Regions from separate parts of the Enterobacter cloacae subsp. cloacae ATCC 13047 genome, predicted to be linked through region 3. Evidence: predicted binding sites of a transcription regulator. Region 3 holds the regulator's gene; each other region holds the start of a gene.
What was found. Region 3 encodes Fur, which represses iron uptake genes when iron is present. Its sites were predicted from a motif close to ATAATAATGAGAACNACTATCAA; they were not measured.

Region 1 (3,629 bases), 1.6 Mb from region 3:
CTGTAGCTCGCCCCCAACTGATACGTCCGGTCACGCCCAATCCAGCAGTTTGTCGCGTCGTAGCAGGTCAGCGTCTCTTTGTTGGTGATGTTTTGCGCGCTGGCTTTCAGCGTTAATCCCTCCAGCGACGGCAGGATTTCCCCCATACGATAGGAGGCCGCCAGATCGTACTGCATGGTGCCGCCCAGTTTGCCCGCATCGTTGTTCGGTGAAATTTCCATGGGTCCGGTGTAGCGCGCCCCTGCCCCCAGCATCAGCCCTCTCAGCGGCGTGTTGTCAAAGGTGTAATCCCCCCACAGGTTGAACGCGTTCTCCGGCACCTGCGTTGGCCGTTTGCCCTGGTATTTGTCATCTTCGGTATTGATCAGATGGGTGTAGGCATAGTTGGCAATCAGGGTCACGTTATCCGCTGGGCGGCTGACGATTGAGAGCTCAGCCCCTTTAGATTCCACTTCTCCGGTCTGGCTGTAATTCAGGAAGCCCGGATCGGAGGTGACGACATTTTTCTGACGGATATTAAATACCGAGGCGGTAAAGGTTGTGGCGTAATCCGCCAGCAGGTATTTGACCCCGCCTTCCACCTGCTTGCTGGTGGTTGGCTTCACATCTTTAGCCGTGAGCGTACCCTGCGGCGACACCGGGGCAAACCCTTCGGAGTAGCTGATGAACGGTGACAGCCCATTCTCAAACGCGTAAAGCGCGCCCAGACGTTTGGTCACGCGGTCCTGCGAGACCCACGCCTTGTCGCCATTCTGCATATAGTTGGTGGTTACCGAGCGGTAATCGTCATAACGCAGGCTGGCCAGCAGATTTAAACCGCCAAACTCCACCTGATCCTGCAGGTAATAGCCGTTTTGCTGATAGCTCAGACGATTTTTCTGCCCCGTATACAACCCGAGATCGCGTTCATTGATCTGCGAATAGTCAGGATTTCGCATATCGATGCCAGGCGTTGTTGAGGCATAACGGTAGTAGAAGTGAGAGTCCATCTTTTGATAGTCAAACCCGGCCAACAGGTGGTGTTTCCACTCTCCCAGCGCCACGGTTTTGGTTACCTGGTTATCGATGTTGAAGCTCTTCAGATCTTCATCCGTGGTGTAAGCAAACCGGTTAAGCTGGTAGACCGCGCTCCCCGTCCCCGTGGCATAAACGCTGCGCTGGTGGGTGTCGACATCAAAGTACCGTGCCTTCTGGTTAAAGCCCCAGCCACTGTCAAACTCATGTTCAAAGCTGTAGCCGAGCATCCACTGACGCTGTTTGAAACCGCTCCACTCATCCCCGGCATAATCCCGGCGGTCGGCATATTTCGAGCGCAGATATGCAAGCGGCAACGGGTTGGATGGAGACAGGCTCGGGGAGTTTTGCGCCAGTGCATCAACCGTAAGGCGCGTTTTGCTGTCCGGCTCCCATGTCACGGACGGGGCAACCAGATAATTTTCATAGCGCGTGGTATGGGGCTGATCGTCATTTTCCGTGGCTTTGCCCAGCAGTCGGTAGTTCCAGTCGCTGTCGGCAATTTGTCCGGTCGAGTCGAGATAACCCTCCTTCAGATTGCGATTGCCGGTGTTGAAACCCAACTCGGTATGGGCGGTTTTTTGTGGCTTTTTACCCTGAATATTCACCAGCCCCCCCGGGGAGCCACCGCCGTAGAGCACAGAAGATGGCCCTTTGAGGATATCAACGCTTTCAATCAGCAGTGGATCGATGCGCGCTTTGGTATTTCCGGTGACGTTATACGGCAGTTGCAGTCCGTTGTAGAACTCCTGGTCAACGGAAAAACCACGGATTTTATATTCGCTCATGTAGGTGGTATTGCCACGCAGCTCTGTCGAAACGCCCGGAACATAGCGCAGGATTTCGTTCACGGAGTTGGCATGGCGTTGCGCGATCTGCTGCGCAGAGACGGTATCGATCACCTGCGGCGTTTTACTTTCGGCAACGGCCGATTTGGTTGCGCTGTTTGTCCATGCGGGGAGAACGCTACCCTGCTCAGAACCGGTGACAAGAATGGTGGATTCTTCAGCAAATGCCTGTGCCTGTAATGCCAGCGTCACGGCTCCTGCCAACGCGCATACTGCAAAACGTGAGGTGTTCATAATGTCGTCTTGTGATTATATGTAACTAGGAACGACAATTATTATCATTTCGATTAGCAAATCAATATCACGACAAAAAAAACGGCCCTGTCGCGAGAGCCGTTTTATGTCATCTATGCCCGTCGGAGCAACCTGAATATGCCCAGGACAACAATGGCGCCCACCACAGCCACAAGGAAACTGTGCAGGTCGAATCCACTGATGTCGCCCCCAAAGCCAAACATGGTCGCCAGCCAGCCGCCGACAACCGCACCAACAACCCCAAGAACACAGGTCAATATAAAGCCGCCGCCATCATTTCCCGGCATGATGAGTTTAGCGATAGCCCCGGCAATAAGACCAAAGATGATCCACGCGATAATACCCATAGCGATGCCCTCTTGCAGGTTTAACGCATGCGCAGAAAACCCTCCGCGCAGGTAACGTAAGTATAGGTCATCACGGTAAAACCGATTTCATCTCACCGACTTAACTTCTCTGTACTGCGAAAAAAACTCACCGGTTTGTATTAAGTTTCGTTTCACGCTGCCGATAACGCAGAGACAGTCTGTCATTTATCAAGGAGCCATCCGGCGTGAGTAATTACAGTGAGCAGTTCCTGAAGCAAAATCCGCTGGCTGTATTAGGGGTATTGCGCGACCTGCAAAAAGGCGAGGTGCCGCTGCGCATCAGCTGGTCAAACAATCAGTTCATCAGCAAGATCCTGGATGCTTCTGCAGAGAGGCTGGTCATTGACCTGGGCAGCCAGGAGCATGAAAACCGCGCCGCGCTGCGGGCGGAGAAAATCTCGGTGATGGCAGAAACGCACGGCGCAAAAGTGGAATTTGTCCTGCCGCGCCTGGAGTTGAGCGAATACGGTGGTCTTCCGGCGTTTGTCACCCCGCTGCCGGCCAACCTCTGGTTTGTTCAGCGCCGTGAATATTTTCGTATCAGTGCCCCGCTTCATCCTGCCTATTTTGGTAAGGCCAAAATGCCGGACAAAAAAGAGATCCGCTTTCGCCTTTTTGACCTCTCCCTGGGCGGCATGGGTGCGCTGATGGATACGCCAAAGCCTGACGGACTGGTAGAAGGCATGCGATTTACCCAAATCGAACTGGATATGGGAGGCTGGGGGCGTTTTTACTTTGATGCGCAGCTGATCGCCATCAGCGAGCGTAAGGTGGTCGACAGCAAAAATGAAACGATCGTCACGCCGCGTCTGAGCTTCCGCTTCCTGAACGTCGGGCCGAGCGCAGAGCGTGAACTGCAGCGGATTATCTATTCTCTGGAGCGAGAGGCGCGGGAGCGGGCGAATAAAGTGTTGTGACAGGAGCCGGGCAGCACACAGGCCGCCCGACAACGGCATTACATGGCATCCATTGCTTTCTGAACTTTCCAGATATAACGCGGAGCCTGTGGTGCCGGATGATTTTTCACCACGTGTTCAAAGAACTCGTCTTTGTCCATGTCGTTGATCTCTTCTATCGCCTCTTTACGGTCCGATGAGAACGTCCTGAGCAGCGCACCCGCACCGTTCACGTAAGAGACCACCAG
Region 2 (3,629 bases), 2.1 Mb from region 3:
CTCGCATACGAAGATTGAGGTGGCCTTCTCGGTGGATAAAGACGGTATCACCATCATTGTGGATGACGATGGTCCAGGCGTAAGCCCGGAAGATCGCGAGCAGATTTTCCGTCCGTTCTACCGCACCGACGAGGCGCGGGACCGTGAATCTGGCGGTACCGGGCTGGGTCTGGCGATTGTTGAAACCGCTATGCAGCAGCATCGCGGCTGGGTGAAAGCCGACGACAGTCCGTTGGGCGGGCTGCGGTTAACGCTGTGGCTACCGTTGTATAAGCGCGCGTAATCCCCTCACCCTAACCCTCTCCCCAAAGGGGAGAGGGGACTGCTCGGTGCGGTTTTTTCACCCTTGCCCCTTTGGGGAGAGGGCCGGGGTGAGGGGCACTATTTCCCCCACAATCTCCGCGAATTATCCTCAATCTGCCGACTAGTGCGGCGTTTCTGCATCGTTCTTGTCCAGCTGGTGGATAACCCTGCCGCCGACAACAGCCGATGATATTGCTCGTCATCAAACGGCATATGCCAGGCAATGGCACAGGCGTCATACACCGACACATCGCTCAGGCGCGACACCAGCTCCAGCGGCGCATCCGCAGACACCTGCCCCGCCAGCACCACCCGGTACAGCCAGCCGGTTTTGCCCGCGCTCTGCAGCCGTGCGGACATGTCGTTAATGCCAAAATGGAAGTTAAGCTTGAAGCATGGCGAGCGCGGTTGCGTTACCTGAATCAGGGCATCACCCCAGCGGAAAATATCACCAATGAAGACGTTCTTCTCCGTCAGCCCTTCGGTGGAGAGATTCTCACCGAACGCGGGGGCGACGAACAGGTCCGCCTGTTCAGGGAATTCGGTTATCCAGTATTGATAATGCTCGCGCGGATAGTGGCACAGCGCGCGTTCGGGCCCGCCGTGGATTTTCTTCTCGGCCTGCTCGTCGCCCGCAAGCCCGAGTTCGGTTAACGTCAGCTCTCCGTCGACCTGCACTTTGGCGATGGCGCTCGGGCGGCTGCCGTCGTATTCCCTTACCTTGCCTGTAAACACATTCACCGGGTAATGCATCTCTACTCCTTCAGATACAAAAAAAGCGAGTCAACAGACTCGCTTCTCACAGGCGTCAATGCAACCTTATTTTTTCGCGGCGAAACGCGCTGCAGCTTCGTCCCAGTTCACCACATCCCAGAAGGCTTTGATGTAGTCCGGGCGACGGTTCTGGAACTTCAGGTAGTAAGCGTGTTCCCACACGTCCAGACCCAGAATTGGGAAACCAGATGCGCCAGAAATCGCTTCACCCATCAGCGGGGAGTCCTGGTTTGCGGTAGAAACGACCGCCAGTTTGTCACCTTTCAGAACCAGCCACGCCCAGCCGGAGCCGAAACGGGTTGCAGCCGCTTTTTCGAATTCCGCTTTGAAGTTATCAACAGAACCGAAGTCGCGCTCGATAGCCGCTTTCAGGTCGCCCTGCAGGGTGGTACCGGTTTTCAGGCCTTTCCAGAACAGGCTGTGGTTAGCGTGGCCGCCCGCGTTGTTACGCAGTACGGTTTTCTTGTCCGCTGGCAGCTGATCCAGTTTAGTGATCAGCTCTTCAACAGGCAGGTTAGCGAACTCTGGCAGGCTTTCCAGCGCAGCATTCGCGTTGTTCACATAGGTCTGGTGGTGTTTAGTGTGATGGATTTCCATCGTCTGCTTGTCGAAATGCGGTTCCAGTGCGTCATAGGCATACGGCAGGGATGGCAGTGTATAACTCATAATCCTCTCCATTAGTGTCGGGCGGCACAGCTGTTAATGCCGCGTAAGCAGTTGGTTCATTATAGTTAATTAAATGATATTGAAAATGATTATCAATGCCGTAGTTTTTATAAGGTTATTTGGGTTTTGCCAAATGACAAAATTGTGAGTCTGCTCACCCGGTTAACGTGCTGATTGCCATCCAGAACCAAAGTGCGGCAACCTTCTGAAGGTTCCTGAACCGCCTAATTTTTACACTCATCAAGTCGGGGGGAAGCCACCGGCTATAAAAACGATGAGGACGTAAAAATGAATCATGCGATTACGATGGGTATCTTCTGGCATTTGATAGGCGCAGCCAGTGCAGCCTGTTTCTATGCCCCGTTCAAAAAGGTGAAAGGGTGGTCGTGGGAAACCATGTGGTCGGTTGGCGGTACCGTCTCCTGGCTGATTTTGCCGTGGACCATTAGCGCCATGCTGCTCCCGGATTTCTGGGGCTACTTCACCTCCTTCAGTGCCTCCACCCTGCTGCCGGTGTTTCTGTTCGGTGCGATGTGGGGCATCGGCAACATCAACTATGGCCTGACCATGCGCTACCTCGGGATGTCGATGGGTATCGGCATCGCAATTGGCATTACCCTGATCGTCGGCACGCTGATGACGCCCATTCTTAACGGCAATGTCGATGTGTTGCTCAACACCAAAGGCGGGCAGATGACGCTGCTGGGCGTGCTTGTCGCGGTGATCGGCGTGGGTATCGTCACCCGTGCGGGTCAGCTGAAAGAGCGCAAGATGGGCATCAAAGCCGAGGACTTTAACCTGAAGAAAGGGCTGCTGCTGGCAGTGATGTGCGGCATCTTCTCGGCGGGCATGTCGTTCGCCATGAACGCCGCAAAACCTATGCACGAAGCGGCCGCCGCGCTGGGCGTCGACCCGCTGTACGTGGCGCTGCCAAGCTACGTGGTGATCATGGGCGGCGGCGCGCTGGTAAACCTCGGCTTCTGCTTCATTCGTCTGGCAAAAGTGAAGGATCTGTCGGTAAAAGCCGATTTCTCACTGGCAAAATCCTTAATCATCACCAATGTGCTGCTGTCGATGCTGGGCGGCCTCATGTGGTATCTGCAGTTCTTTTTCTACGCCTGGGGTCACGCCAGCATTCCACCGCAGTACGACTACATAAGCTGGATGCTGCACATGAGCTTCTACGTACTGTGTGGCGGACTGGTTGGGCTGGTACTGAAGGAGTGGAATAACGCCGGGCGTCGTCCGGTGGGCGTCCTGAGCCTGGGCTGCGTGGTGATCATCATTGCCGCTAACATTGTCGGCCTCGGCATGGCGAACTGATTACGCTGCCTTTCGACTGCGATGACGCCACTGAACCGGCGTCATCCCCACCTCGCGGTTAAACACCACCGAAAAGTAATTACTGTCCTCAAACCCGCAGCGCATCGCCACCTCACTGACCATCAGCTCCGTATGCTGCAACAGATACTGGGCGTGGCAGATGCGCAACTGGCGCAGGTAGTGGTTCACCGTCATCCCCGTCTGGGTGCGGAACTGCTGGCGCAGCGCGCGCTCGCTGCACTGCTCCTGCTCGCAGAATTTTTCCAGCACGAAACTTTTGTTCAGGCTGCCCGCAAGCCGGGCGATCAGCTTGTCCAGCAGTGCTTCCTGAACGGTCGCGGAGGGGTTATCGGTAGCGTAACGATGGCGTTTGAGGGTCATGACCAGCTGGGCGAACAGCAGTTCCGCCATCGGGTTTGCCACCGGATCGTGCTTCTGGCTCTCCTGCTCCAGCTGGGAGATCGTCTGGCGCACCTGCGCCATGCCGCTGCTGCTCAAGCGCCAGTGGGGTTCGCCTCTGGCATTGAGAAAACCGGGGATATGGGCCGCCCAGTCGACGTTCA
Region 3 (3,629 bases):
GGCGCAATTCCCGCAGGCACGCGCTCATGTCATAGCTGGCGCCGGACATTGGGTTCATGCGGAAAAACCAGACGCCGTCTTACGTGCCATTCGCCGCTATCTGACTGATACGGCAAATTGATTAAAAAGAGAGCGACTGGAAGGCTGCGGGCTTCCAGTCGTTGGCGTGCCGTTTTTGGTGATGTATGATGGCGCGCTTATCGCCCAGGCATTAGCAGGGCGGCGTGTTTCCCCCGAAGTCTCAGAATCATGGCCAAAGAACAAACGGACCGTACGACACTAGATCTGTTCGCGAATGAGCGTCGACCGGGACGACCAAAAACGAATCCGCTTTCGCGCGACGAACAGCTGCGTATTAATAAACGCAACCAGCTTAAACGCGATAAAAATCGTGGGCTTAAGCGTGTCGAACTGAAGCTCAACGCCGACGCTGTCGATGCGCTAAACGAACTGGCTGACGCGCGTAATATCAGCCGCAGCGAGCTGATCGAAGAGATGTTACTCACCCAACTCGAGACCATGCGCAGTAAGGCATAAGTCCGAAAAATCCCTTTATTACCCTTTTCATGTAGCACAGAGTGCAGTCCTGCGCGATAGCTGTTTCCGCAGGGTTGCCTGTTCTGCTATTATTGCCTTTATCCGTGGACAAATTGCGCCACCATACCATTAAGTATCAAGAGGTTATTTTACTCATGGCAATTATCGGCATTTTCTTCGGCAGTGATACCGGCAATACCGAAAATATCGCAAAAAACATTCAAAAACAGCTCGGTAAAGACGTTGCCGATGTGCACGACATCGCCAAGAGCAGCAAAGAAGATCTCGAAGGCTATGACATCCTGCTGCTGGGTATTCCGACCTGGTATTACGGTGAAGCCCAGTGTGACTGGGATGATTTCTTCCCAACGCTGGAAGAGGTGGATTTCAACGGCAAGCTGGTTGCCCTGTTTGGCTGCGGCGACCAGGAAGACTATGCAGAGTACTTCTGTGATGCGCTGGGCACCATCCGCGACATTATTGAGCCAAACGGTGCCGTTATTGTAGGTCACTGGCCTACCGCTGGTTACCACTTCGAAGCGTCTAAAGGTCTGGCAGACGACGATCACTTCGTGGGTCTGGCGATTGACGAAGATCGTCAGCCAGAACTGACCGCCGAGCGCGTTGAAAAATGGGTTAAGCAGATCCGTGAAGAGCTGCACCTGGACGATATTCTCAACGCCTGATGATTCTTGCGGCGCAACGGTGGTTGCGCCCATAAACCAGGTCAAACCGATTAAATTAATTGCTACAATCTTTTAACTTTTTCGCCCAGACCTGTACAATGACCCCCTGATAAAACGTGGCTTTCACAATGCAAGTTTGTTGGTGATACCACGTTTTTATAAGCATACTTTACCTGAGACTTGCAGTTTTCATTTAGCCATGGCAGTTCTATAATGAGACGCATTATCCCGGGTGCAATTTCTGTCACTTCCTACAGAAGTGAATCGTTTAGCAACAGGACAGATTCCGCATGACTGACAACAATACCGCATTAAAGAAGGCTGGCCTGAAAGTTACGCTTCCTCGGTTAAAAATCCTTGAAGTGCTTCAGGGTCCAGACAATCACCATGTCAGTGCGGAAGACCTTTATAAGCGTCTTATCGACATGGGCGAAGAGATTGGGCTGGCAACCGTCTATCGTGTGCTGAACCAGTTTGATGACGCGGGCATTGTCACCCGTCATAATTTCGAAGGCGGTAAATCTGTATTCGAACTGACTCAACAGCATCACCACGATCACCTGATCTGCCTGGATTGCGGCAAGGTCATTGAATTCAGCGATGATTCCATTGAATCTCGCCAGCGTGAAATCGCCGCACGTCACGGTATCCGCCTGACGAACCACAGCCTGTACCTGTATGGTCATTGCGCTGAAGGCGATTGCCGCGAAGACGATCACGCGCACGACGCGAAATAAACACGTTTCATACTCTGAGCCAGCCGCAAGGTTGGCTTTTTTTTGCCTGCGGTCTGGCAAAAAAAAGCCCGGCAGCGCAGCGCTACCGGGCATGATAACAGCGGGTTAATGGCTGTTGTTGCTGCGAATCTCTTTCCAGATCTGATCGCAACGCTTCGCGACTTCCTGATCGTTACCGGTTTTACGCGCCTGGATACAGGCCTGATAATCCATTACGCGAATATTCTCCTGGGTTGCGAACTGTTCATGCGCTTTCTCTTTTTTCAGCACATTCAGCACGCTCTGACAGGCTTCGATCTTCTCCGGCGAACCTTCCGCCGTATTGATACACGCGCTGTAGGCTTCTTTCAGACGGGAGTCCTCTTTCGGGGCCTGATTCTGCGCACAAGCCACCAGTCCCGATGCCAGCAACGCGACGATTACAATCTTTTTCATATGTAGTCTCCGGTCCGGCGGGAATTACCCCGCCGGACGAGTCATCAGAAGATGGTGAACGGTGCGATAACCATGAATTTCACGTCGCGTTCATCCTGGAAGATGTTGCCGTAACCGCCCGCGTAGCTCGGGATATCGGAGTGGTTGTCGTATTGTGTAAAGTGCAGTTTGAACATGGTCCCTTTGGCGCGACCATCCTGCAGGGTGTAGATCGCATCCAGGCTGTAAGCGGATTCTTTGAGACGATAGTTTGGATCGTAGTATGCGTCTGGCGTTGCCATATCAGCTGGCTTCGCGTCCCATGCGTAGGCGTAAGATGCCCCCACCGCCCAGCCTGGCAGGTTCCAGTTTTTCAGATCATACATTGCGCCGAAGAAGACTGCTTTTTCGCCATCGGCGTTGAAGTCGGAACGGTTATCCCACCAGATATCCAGACGACCGTTTGAAGAGGCATAGGTTGGGGTCATACGCTGCAGGAAGTAGCCCTGCTGCCCTTCCGCTTTTACCCACGTTCCTTCAAGACGCAAATCTACCTGACCGACTTTGTAGCCGAAGGTCAGCGCCTGCAACCACGCCGTGCCGTCATAAATATCATTCACGCCACCATCACTGACTTTATCTCGCGTACCGTAGAACTGGTAGCTGGTACTCAACGGGCTACCCGCGATGTCAATTTTATAACTGGCCTTAGCAAAATACTGATCGATATAACCTTCCGCCTGACCAAATGCCGCTTCAAGCACTAAATCATTTTTAAAGTCGTACTTCGCGCCCAGCGAGTGAAGATAATCCACTTTGGTCTTTTTATCGTTCTGGTAGAACTTGTCCATTTCGATATGCCACGGCGCTTTATACTCGTTGGTCCACATATACGAGAAGCTCAACGCACCTGCGTCACCGTAATCAAAATTGGCGCCCGCTTCTGCCCCCTGATAGGTACCTGGCATAAAGCTCCAGTGTGGTGCTAACAGGGTTTGACCAGTTGGCTGAATATAACCACCGCGCGCCCATACCGGGCCGTATTTAAATTTCGCAGCAGCTTTATACAGGCTGATACCGCTTTTATCTCCGGACCAGTCTTCTTTATACGCTTTATTACTGGAGGAGAAGGCTATTTCGTTCGGGTGGCCGCTGTCACCATTTTCCGCCATTTCAATTGCCGTGAAGGCGGCAATATCCAGGCCGAACATATCGGCAGCGTAACCAGACTGGAAATCCAGGTTGGCGTTCCAGG
Region 4 (3,629 bases), 1.4 Mb from region 3:
CGATCCACTCCATTGTTGCGGATTGAGGCAACGTGTTTTTATTGACCTGAATGCGGACGAGATAGATACCCGGTGCGATGTGGCCTTTTTTCTCAAACTGGGAAATATCAATATTACTTCGGTCTTCAACGTCAATCATATCTGTGTTGAATTCAACCGCGGAGACAGGCAACACGAATAAAGCTGAGTAAAGTGTGACACTCAGCGAATACTTTATAAAAGCAGAGAGGCGGGAGAGTTGATGCGCTGAGTGTTTTAGCATAAATCCGTTTCGCTTTTAAAAAGAAGGCATAAAAGCCGATGAGTCCTTCATCGGCTACGTTTTCAGACGGCAATCAAATTACTTGTATTCAAGGATATAGTTCGCCTGGGCCTGAACGTTACCCGGGGTAGCCTGGCTGCCAGCTACCGGTTCCATGCGGGCTTTGAAGTTCAGTTCCTGATAGGCATTTGTGGTAGGGAATGACACTTCAATCGGCGTACCCAGCGTGACTTTATTGCTGCCGCTATCCAGCAAGCGAACGCCCACACCTGTTGCACCGCCGATGTTGCCGTCAAGCGTGTTTTTCATCAGGCTGGTGTCGGTCGAATCGGTACTTGCGGAGGCAAAGGTGACCTTCACTTTGTCGATCGTGGTGGTGGTTTGTCCGGTGGTAGAAGAGAGAATGCAATCCTGCAGGTGGATATTCACGTCAACCGGCAGCGAGTTTTTACCGCTGTTCAGCACGCTATCCGCGACTTCTCCTAATTCAATCGTCTGATTTTCATCTCCCGGGGTGATAGAGCAAGGCGCACTGATAACTTCACCGGTGAACGTGATCTTCCCCGAGCCCTGGTTATCTGCTGCCATAGCAGTAAATGACAGACCAGAAAGCAATGCAGTTGTCGCAACTGCCAGAATAGTCTTGTTAAACATGAAGATATAATCCTTTATCTAGGAATGGATGGCGCAATAATTTTAATGAATTAATATTGCAACACTTTTATTTCATTAAAGCGGTCGAAATATACCAGTCGCAATATGGTTCATCTCGTGAGCATTTCTAAATGGGGGATTTAGAGACTATTAATAAATCATTTGAAGTTATAAATGGGAAAAATGCTGTTACTCAACAGCCAGAATACTCGGTTTAAATAGTGATTGACATCAATCTTTTGAGTTTTTTTAAATACACGAAGCGGTAATTATTTTACGGGGAATAGTTATAAATAATATTTCTTAAGTGAATTCTATGCCGATTAGAAAGTATGGTGCCGGACTTTATATCATTAATACTGATAGTTGGTATTCACTGACATTAAAAGAAATTGCGCTCCCTCAAATAAGGAAGCGCAACCGTTCAGCCAATACCCGCCGTTTGTAACAACACCAGGCTTAATCCCATTACAGACATTCCGCACAACACCCCATAACTCGGATTGTTGTTAGGATCGATCTCTTTCGCCAGCGGCATCAGTTCATCAACCGACAGCGCCACCATAATCCCCGCAACCGCGGCCATAATGGCGGCCATCACCACCGGTGAAACCAGGCTTCCCAGTATCAGCCACGCCAGTACGCCCCCGAGAATTTCCGCCATTCCCGATATCCCGGCCCAGAACACGGCGGTGCGTTTTGATCCCGTGGCGGCATAAACCGGTCCGGCAACGGCCAGCCCTTCAGGAATATTGTGTAAGGCCACCGCCAGGGCGATACCCAGACCCATCTCCAGGTTGCTGCTGGCGGTGACATAGGTCGCGACACCCTCCGGGAAGTTGTGCAGGCTGATGCCGAGCGTCAGGAGGATGGCAGTACGTTTAATCTTTTGCGGCACCGGCGCGACGCTTTTTTGCATCAAATCCTGCGGATGTGCATGGGGCAGCATGCGATCGAGCGCAAAATAGCCCAACAGACCAAACACAAACATGCCGTAACCCAGTACCGGAGACATGCCTTCTGTGCCCAGTGCGGCAGGCAGCATCTCCATCAGAGAGATGAGCAGCATAATGCCGGCAGCAAATCCCAGTGAAAAGGCCAGCACGCGGTTAGACGGCTTTTGACCAAGCACACCGAGGATCGCACCGATAAAGGTGGCGGCACCCGCCAGGATGGTCAGGATCAAGGGGACGGACATGCAATGCTCCTTGTGATAATGATTCTCATTAATACTAATAATTCACGTTGGCCAAAGCGAGAGGGGAACCTCTGTTTTACATATTCCTTACATTCAAATTTCCTGATGATGATCTTCACGCTTATCTGCGTTCATCTTCATCGTGTTAAGCGTAATGTAGCACCATCAAATTGACACCTTCTGTAAGGATATCGCCATGACTTCTTCACGTATGCCAGCACTGTTTTTAGGCCACGGTAGCCCAATGAACGTTCTGGAAGACAACGTCTACACCCGCACATGGCGTCACCTGGGCGAGACGTTGCCGCGTCCGAAGGCGATTGTGGTGGTGTCTGCACATTGGTTCACCCGTGGCACTGGCGTAACTGCCATGGAGGCGCCAAAAACAATCCATGATTTTGGCGGTTTCCCGCAGGCGTTGTACGACACGCATTATCCGGCCCCCGGCTCGCCCGAGCTGGCACAGAAGCTGGTGGATTTGCTGGCACCTGTCCCGGTCGCGCTGGATAAAGAGGCCTGGGGCTTTGACCACGGCTCATGGGGCGTGCTGATAAAAATGTACCCGGACGCCGACATCCCGATGGTGCAGTTGAGTATCGACAGTACTAAACCGGCAGCCTGGCACATGGAGATGGGCCGCAAGCTGGCTACGCTTCGTGATGAAGGCATTATGCTGGTGGCAAGCGGTAACGTGGTACACAACCTGCGTACGGCGCGCTGGCACGGTGAAAATACACCTTACCCATGGGCAACGTCCTTTAACGATTACGTTAAAGACAATCTGACCTGGCAAGGCCCGGTTGAGCAGCATCCGCTGGTGAACTATCTGGATCACGAAGGCGGTTCGCTCTCTAACCCAACGCCGGAACACTTCCTGCCGCTGCTGTACGTTCTTGGCGCGTGGGATGGCCAGGAACCGGTGATGATCCCGGTCGACGGTATTGAGATGGGGAGTTTGAGTATGCTGTCGGTGCAGGTGGGGTAAAAAACATGCCGGGTGGCGGCTTCGCCTTACCGGGCCTACATCTCGCGTGTAGGCCCGGTAAGCGTAGCGCCACCGGGCAAGCCTTATTCGACGAAGATGTGCGGATAGAACCGTGACAGATCCTGCGTGATCAGCGCGCGATCTTCGCGGATGCCAATCCCGGCTGGCTGATCGTTGATGAGCCAGCTGCCAATCAGCGTATAGCTGTCGCCAAATTTCGGCAGCTGATAAAATGCCTGGACGATCATTCCTTCTTCGCCGTAAGGCCCTTCAACCGCTTCCAGCGTTTTACCGTTTTCGATAATGGAGACGTTTGCCCCCTCGCGGGAGAAAATTGGCTTCACGACATATTTTTCCATTTGCGGATAATCATCTTCCGCAAAGTATGCCGGCAGCAGGTTCGGGTGGTTCGGGAACATTTCCCACAGCATCGGCAGCAGGGCTTTGTTGGAGATGATGCTCTTCCACGCTGGTTCCAGCCAGCGCACGCCAGCGTCTTCCAGCTTGGTGGAGAACATCTCACGCAGCAT

Region 1: a site for Fur is predicted at 2,122-2,144, ahead of ECL_RS07455 (TonB-dependent siderophore receptor). Genes of this name have one in related genera too.
Region 2: a site for Fur is predicted at 1,817-1,839, ahead of sodA (superoxide dismutase [Mn]). Genes of this name have one in related genera too.
Region 4: a site for Fur is predicted at 2,127-2,149, ahead of zupT (zinc transporter ZupT). Genes of this name have one in related genera too.

The regions. Positions count from the first base shown of each region.
Region 1 covers NC_014121.1:1,533,455-1,537,083, reverse strand. The annotation lists gene ECL_RS07455 (TonB-dependent siderophore receptor) at 1-2,096, opposite strand, end outside; gene ECL_RS07450 (GlsB/YeaQ/YmgE family stress response membrane protein) at 2,210-2,464, opposite strand; gene ycgR (flagellar brake protein YcgR) at 2,671-3,402, shown strand; gene emtA (membrane-bound lytic murein transglycosylase EmtA) at 3,441-3,629, opposite strand, start outside.
Region 2 covers NC_014121.1:5,204,672-5,208,300, forward strand. The annotation lists gene cpxA (envelope stress sensor histidine kinase CpxA) at 1-283, shown strand, start outside; gene yiiM (6-hydroxyaminopurine reductase) at 382-1,056, opposite strand; gene sodA (superoxide dismutase [Mn]) at 1,123-1,743, opposite strand; gene rhaT (L-rhamnose/proton symporter RhaT) at 2,032-3,066, shown strand; gene rhaR (HTH-type transcriptional activator RhaR) at 3,067-3,629, opposite strand, start outside.
Region 3 covers NC_014121.1:3,084,042-3,087,670, forward strand. The annotation lists gene ybfF (esterase) at 1-121, shown strand, start outside; gene ybfE (LexA regulated protein) at 250-537, shown strand; gene fldA (flavodoxin FldA) at 693-1,223, shown strand; gene fur (ferric iron uptake transcriptional regulator) at 1,514-1,960, shown strand; gene chiQ (ChiQ/YbfN family lipoprotein) at 2,066-2,395, opposite strand; gene chiP (chitoporin ChiP) at 2,440-3,629, opposite strand, start outside.
Region 4 covers NC_014121.1:4,480,024-4,483,652, reverse strand. The annotation lists gene ECL_RS21785 (fimbria/pilus outer membrane usher protein) at 1-262, opposite strand, end outside; gene ECL_RS21780 (fimbrial-like protein) at 341-916, opposite strand; gene zupT (zinc transporter ZupT) at 1,341-2,114, opposite strand; gene ygiD (4,5-DOPA-extradiol-dioxygenase) at 2,311-3,099, shown strand; gene ECL_RS21765 (glutathionylspermidine synthase family protein) at 3,183-3,629, opposite strand, start outside.